Regions from separate parts of the Exiguobacterium sp. PvP048 genome, predicted to be linked through region 3. Evidence: riboswitches for the same ligand, from Rfam matches in the RefSeq annotation. Region 3 holds a riboswitch; each other region holds the start of a gene.
What was found. A riboswitch is a leader RNA that binds a small molecule or an ion and turns the genes downstream of it on or off. The one in region 3 is predicted to bind lysine.
Positions count from the first base shown of each region.

Region 1: another riboswitch for lysine. It lies ahead of ABIC15_RS10765 (Na+/H+ antiporter NhaC family protein); the one in region 3 lies ahead of ABIC15_RS10150 (aspartate kinase).
Region 2: another riboswitch for lysine. It lies ahead of ABIC15_RS12340 (amino acid permease); the one in region 3 lies ahead of ABIC15_RS10150 (aspartate kinase).

Region 1 covers NZ_JBEPSU010000005.1:91,247-93,522, forward strand. Annotated here, with positions in the region: gene ABIC15_RS10765 (Na+/H+ antiporter NhaC family protein) at 1-804, opposite strand, end outside; lysine riboswitch at 910-1,085, opposite strand; gene ABIC15_RS10770 (uracil-DNA glycosylase family protein) at 1,154-1,894, opposite strand; gene ABIC15_RS10775 (heme oxygenase) at 2,043-2,276, opposite strand, start outside.
Region 2 covers NZ_JBEPSU010000007.1:55,274-57,549, forward strand. Annotated here, with positions in the region: gene ABIC15_RS12330 (diguanylate cyclase) at 1-5, opposite strand, end outside; gene ABIC15_RS12335 (MarR family winged helix-turn-helix transcriptional regulator) at 198-647, opposite strand; lysine riboswitch at 822-1,006, shown strand; gene ABIC15_RS12340 (amino acid permease) at 1,134-2,276, shown strand, end outside.
Region 3 covers NZ_JBEPSU010000004.1:150,093-152,368, reverse strand. Annotated here, with positions in the region: gene argH (argininosuccinate lyase) at 1-716, shown strand, start outside; lysine riboswitch at 784-962, shown strand; gene ABIC15_RS10150 (aspartate kinase) at 1,076-2,275, shown strand.

The sequences.
Region 1 (2,276 bases), on a different contig from region 3:
AACAACCAGGTCGCGGACTTTCCCGCCATCGTGCTCCTTGACTTCTTCCGCCATTCCCATCGGTGTCCCTTTGTTGGAATCAAACAATTCGCCTTGTAAAGCCCGCAACTCGTGCGTCCGCATCGGTCCGACAGCAATTCCCGTATAGGCAATGTAGAGCGTCAGTAACAAAGCAAAGATAGCATAAAAGTTCAATGGCACAATCATCATGAAGGCACTGAACGCCGAGTAATCCGTAATCGAATGCGTCGTTAAAATACCGGCAATGATTGAGATGATGAAGGCACCCCAACTTGACAACGGACTGATGACACAGACCGGTGCAGCGGTCGAGTCGATGATATACGCCAGCTTCGCACGTGAGACGCCACGACGGTCCGTTAACGGACGACTGACGTTTCCGACAGCAAGACTGTTGAAGTAATCATCGATGAAGATCAAAATCCCTAACCCGAAAGCAGCGAGCCTTGCGCCACGCGCCGTTTTGACGTGTGTCGTCGCCCATTCTCCGAAAGCATGAGCACCTCCGGACGTTTGAATCAGCGTCGACAAGACACCGAGTAATAGTAAGAAAACAAGTAATAAGACATTCCATTCATTTAACGCACCGTCTGCCCAAAACAGGCTGAAGATGTTTTTTCCGAGATAAACCGCGGTATCAATTGGATTGAAGCGATGAAGCAGTAAGGCGCCGATTAAAATCCCGACACCAAGTGAGATGACGACTTTGCGTGTAACGATCGCTAAAACGATCGCGACAAGCGCTGGTACGAGTGCGACGATAGAATCTGAATAATTGACCATAGTTGTGGTTTCTCCTCCTTTTTTAGAAGATGAGACCCGTTGCACAGAAAAAAGCAAGGGCACCGGCAACAAAGCCGACACCCTTGCTGGATGCGTCTTTCTTAGCCGAATTGGAGTGCTCCATACAATACGCGTATGGCAATCGAACGGGTCTTTCCCGGTTCGACCAGCATCGTCATGTCTGACACGTGACGATACTTCGGCAGTCTCACCTTTCTTTGATCGTCTTTGTTGTCATCCTCAGACCAAATACTCATTAACACCGCGCCTCTACCTCATCGATAGAATAGTCATATTCTTTTCATATCAAAATTTTATCGTATTCCCCCAAAAAAATTAAGGATGTTGGTTAAGTATTGAAGTAAGAATTCAATTGCTTCATCAGATAATCTTTATTTTCTTCAAACTGTCGCTTCCGATGTCCGTTGGCACCGGAAGGATGGGGGAAACCGAACAACACGGTATGTTTTTTGATCCGTCCCTGATGAAGCAATGTCCGGACCGTCGATTCGACGACGCGTCCAAACGGTACGAGAATGACGGGGTGGGGTAACTGATTTAATTCCGCCGCAAAGTGCTCATAGGCATAATGTTGTAAAAGCGGTGTCCGGTCAATCTTCGGTTGATGTCCCGTATAATTTTTATCACGGTAAAAAACGGGATGTCTCAAAATCGAAGTCGTGTGTAACAGTTCCTGATTTGTATGAAATAACGTGGCGGTTGAAGCAATATTCAGCAGACGATGTAGTTCAAGTTCATCTAACATCGCTGTCAAATTACGCCGCATGGGACCGGCGAAACTGGCACTGTATTTGACGAGTTTTGATGTTTCTTCGATTGTGGCACCATGGTGGAAGGCATCAGCCGCTTCTTCATAAGCAAGCCGCATCTGTTCAAATCCTGGTGTGATACCAATGAAGACTATTTTGGCAGAGCGATTGATATATTCTCCGATCGGTGAATAGTAAACGGATAATTCCTGCTCCTGTTGTAATAGGAAACCGTCTATGAACAAGTCCTGGCGCGTCAAGGATCGATCAATCGGTAAGACCCGGATGGCCTGTTCAAAAATCGATAATGAATTCAGCATGATAAGTCCTCTCTCTTTCTGTATTGGACCTATGATAACAAATAATGGTATTATATACAATTTCAACCCATATCAATATAGTAAGGGGTCTCTTAAGGTTTAAAAAAACCTTGCGACCAAATTGGAGGCAAGGCTGTTCTAAAATGAGTTATGAAGAAGTGCGTTCTTTGACAGAAGCTACTTCATACGTGATGATTTCACTGCCGAGCATCGGTGATTCCTCTTGTTTACCGTCTTTTTGTTCCGGACGTTTGTGAGAAGCTTTAAAGTCATCGCTGTTGCGCCAAGCTTCAAAATGCTTCATGTCTTCCCAGTACATGTTGACGTTCATTTCATCATGTTCGTCGAGTCCTTGCGTCAAGAGAACCTCGACACGGACAAA
Region 2 (2,276 bases), on a different contig from region 3:
TTCATGATGGACAACAAATCCTCCCAACTCCTCATAAACGCATTTTCAATAAGTTACTTCTAATATACCCCTTTTAATAACGGCAAGAAATGGAAAAATGTTTAGCGGAAGATGATGAAGTCAACAAAAAAGACAAAGTACACAGTCAAGTGAACTTTGTCGGCGGAAAAAATAAATATTTTTTCAAAAGTAATTTTTTAGGAAGAAATCGCTTCTTCATCCATCGTCAAGAGGATCTTATCGAAGACGAGAACCATCGCATTCAGCTCTTCTTCCGTCAGGGTGCCGAAACGATCTTGGAGATATTTCCGGCGGACGATTTCAAGTTCGCGGAAAGCGGATTCTCCTTCTTCCGTCAGTGCTAAAACAATCGATCTTCTGTCATCCGTCGAGCGCGTCCGCGTGACGAATCCGGCTTTGTACAGACGATCAGTCAAAGCTGTTACCTGACTTGTCGCAAGCTCAAACTGCTCTGCGAGTAGAGTCGGACGTTGGGGACCATTTTCGGACAGACTGCGTAAAATGAAAAATTCACTTCGTGTCGCGGTCCCTTCAAACAGTCGGTTGAGTTCACGGCGTAATGTCCGGAGAATGATCCGCATTTGTTCCTCTAATCGATAAGTCAGTTGATCACGTTCTTGTGGCATTCAAGCAACATCCTTTCTCTCGGTTAACTTCTATAATTTAGTGTACTAAAAATTGCGGATTTTTACCATGAATAGCCGACATTTCAAAAAAAGAATTGACAATTTAAAGACGTTTTGTGTAACATGACGATGTAATAACGAAATTATAACTAACTTAATTAGTTCTCACTCAACCAGTGGGATGGAGGTTGCAGTTCTTATAAGTACAGTCACGGATGTCGTCAAGCGGCAGATGAGGTGATTGAAAAGGAAGAATTGCCGAAATCAATCATCGCTTTGAAGATGATCGATTGGGATTAGATCGAACAGGTCTAATACTGTCACAGGTCAGATATGACTTGTGGGGAGCTATCTTTCACGACGGTAGAATGGGGCGCATCCTTTTACTATGTTGCGTTCTCATCTTCCTTCTGGAAGGTGAGGGCGCTTTTTGTTTTTTCAAAAAGTGTCCTCTCAAAAAATCTTAACAAGAGAGAAGCGAATGAGATGAATACTTTACAACCCCAAAGAAAACTCGATTCAACCGAAGAAGGACTAAAACGCGGTCTGCAAGCCCGCCACATGTCGATGATCGCGATTGGCGGTGCGATCGGAACCGGCTTATTCATTGCCTCCGGTGCGTCCGTTGCTGCTGCCGGTCCCGGCGGTGCATTGTTATCCTATGCCATTGTCGGACTCATGGTGTACTTCCTGATGACGAGTCTTGGTGAGATGGCAGCATATATGCCGGTCGCCGGTTCATTCTCGACCTACGGCGCGAAATTCGTCGACCCGTCGTTTGGTTTTGCGTTAGGTTGGAACTACTGGTACAACTGGGCGGTCACGATCGCTGTAGAACTCGTTGCGGCGCAAATCGTCATGAGTTACTGGTTCCCGGATGTTCCCGGATTTTACTTCAGTGCTTTGTTCCTGTTATTGATGATCGGTTTAAATTACTTCTCCGTTAAAGGTTTCGGGGAAGCGGAATATTGGTTCGCGATGATCAAAGTAGTCACTGTCATCATCTTCCTGATTGTCGGTGTCGCGATGATCTTCGGTGTCTTCACATCTGAAGCACCGGTCGGCTTTAAAAACTTTGCGTTAGGTGATGCGCCGTTCGTCGGAGGCATCCCGGCCGTCATCGGTATCATCCTGGTTGCCGGTTTCAGTTTCCAGGGAACAGAACTTGTCGGAATCGCAGCCGGTGAGTCGGAAGATCCGAAGAAAAACGTTCCAAAAGCCGTGAAACAAGTCTTTTGGCGGATTCTTCTGTTTTATGTGTTTGCGATTTTCGTCATCGGAATGTTGATTCCGTACACAAGCCCGAACCTCGTTTCGAATGACATTACCGATGTAGCGGTCAGTCCGTTTACACTTGTCTTTGAAAAAGCCGGTCTTGCGTTCTCGGCAGCATTGATGAACGCTGTTATCCTGACGTCTGTCTTATCGGCAGGAAACTCCGGAATGTATGCGTCGACACGGATGCTGTATACGTTGGCACGCCAAGGGGATGCACCGAAATTGTTCGCACAAGTCTCAAAAAATGGTGTTCCCCGCAATGCGTTGCTTGCGACCGGTGCCATCGGAGCACTTTGCTTCCTGACATCGATGTTCGGCGGTCAAGTATATCTGTGGCTGTTGAATGCATCA
Region 3 (2,276 bases):
ATCCGAACAGTTTGGACGCGGTCTCAGACCGGGACTTCGTGATTGAATACCTTGGCATCGCGTCGACGGTCATGATGCATCTGTCACGCTTTTGCGAAGAAATCATCATCTGGGCGTCGCAAGAATTTTCGTTCATTGAGCTGTCCGATGCGTTTTCGACGGGATCAAGCATGATGCCGCAGAAAAAAAATCCAGATTTCGCGGAACTGATCCGCGGCAAAACAGGTCGTGTCTACGGAAATCTGATGGGTTTCCTGACGACAATGAAAGCATTACCACTCGCATACAATAAAGATATGCAGGAAGATAAGGAAGGTGTCTTTGACACCGCTGATACCGTGTTACAATCCGTTCAAATTTTTACAGGCATGATCGAATCGGCTACGTTTAAGACAGAAGCGCTCAAGAAGGCGACGATGCAAGACTTCTCGAATGCAACGGAACTGGCGGATTATCTGGTCACAAAAGGGATTCCGTTCCGGGAAGCACATGAAATCGTCGGGAAAGCCGTCTTACATTGTGTCCAAAGCGGCTGTTTCTTAAAAGATTTGACGCTGTCCACGTATCAGACGTTCCATCCGGTCATTGCAGAAGATGTCTATCCGTTGTTAGATCCGGTTCAGGCGGTCGCACGACGGGGAAGTTACGGCGGGACCGGTTTTACGGCCGTCCGGGATCAACTCGCATTAGCGAAGAAGCAACTTGAAAAATTATAAAATTCAAAAAAAGTTTGGCAAATCACTGGATTTAACAAAAAATGTTTGCTATAACTGTAACTAACAACCGACAGATAGAGGCGCGGATGACATCAGTAGCAACACTTATTCAAGGCAAGCATGCCAAGTGATGTGAAAGGGGAAATCCGCCGAAGTGAACAAGAAAATGCTTTTTCTTGATTGCTGGTACAACGGTTAAGATCCGTTGTACTGCCGAAACCCACGTTTCGGAGCGCTATCTTACGTAAAAGAACGTATGACGCTGTCATCGTTTGTCCGATCGTGATAACGACGGGCCGTAGGAACGCTCCTACCGGCCCGTCGTTTTTTTCTGTTTCGGGACAAAAGGAGATAGGATTGTGACAACTGTACTTAAATTTGGTGGTAGTTCGGTTGCGACTGTCGAACAGATTCAGTCAATTGCGAATTATTTGAAGAATCGGACGGGACAAGGGGAAAAATTAGTCGTCGTCGTGTCGGCAATGGGGAAAATGACCGATTCATTGATTGCTCAGGCGCAGGCGATAACGGACCGTCCGGAACGACGCGAACTGGACCGGCTGCTTGCAATCGGTGAAGAACAGACGATTTCATTACTCAGCATCGCCCTGAACTCACTCGGGATAAAAGCCTTGTCACAGACAGGGGCCCAGGCAGGCATCAGCACGATGGGACTGCACACGAAAAGTAAAATCAAACAGATTGACGGCGAATTGCTCCGGAAAAAACTGGAGACATACGACGTCATCATCGTCGCCGGTTTCCAGGGCGTCAATGAGCTCGGGGATGTCACGACACTCGGTCGCGGCGGATCGGATACGACAGCCGTCGCATTGGCCGCGGTTCTTGATAAACGATGTGAAATTTACACGGACGTCGACGGTGTTTACACAGCTGATCCACGGATTCATGCAACGGCACAACCGATTCCACACATTTCATACGATGAGATGATGGAAATGAGTGCACTCGGTTCAAAAGTCATGGAGATGCGCAGTGTCGAACTCGGTAAAAAATACGGCGTCCACATCTTCGTCGGAAAAACATTAGAATCGGAAAGAGGGACTTGGATCATGGAGGCAACGGAAACGATGGAACAAAAAGCGGTCACGAGCGTCAGTGTAACGAAAAACGTGTTGACGGTGTCAATCAAGCATGTACCGCAGACGAACTCGGCGGTCGCGGATATCTTTGAACTGTTATCAGGACGTCACGTCAACATCGATATGATCAGTCAGACGACGTTTGACAGTGACATCTTCCTTTCCTTCTCTTGTCCGCTGGATGAAGAAGAGTTTTTGGAAGAAGCACTGCAGGATATCATCAATCGTTTCCCGACGGTCAAAGTCGACCGTCATAACCAGCATGCCAAGTTATCCGTCGTCGGAATCGGGATGCGGGACGCAACCGGGGTCGCTTCGAAATTGTTTGCGACGTTCCGGGCGGAAAACATCACGTTTTATCAAGTCACGACATCAGAAATCAGCATCTCATATACGATTGCCCAGGCCGATATCGAACGGACTGTCGCAGCAATCGCTCAAGCATTCGACCTGTAAG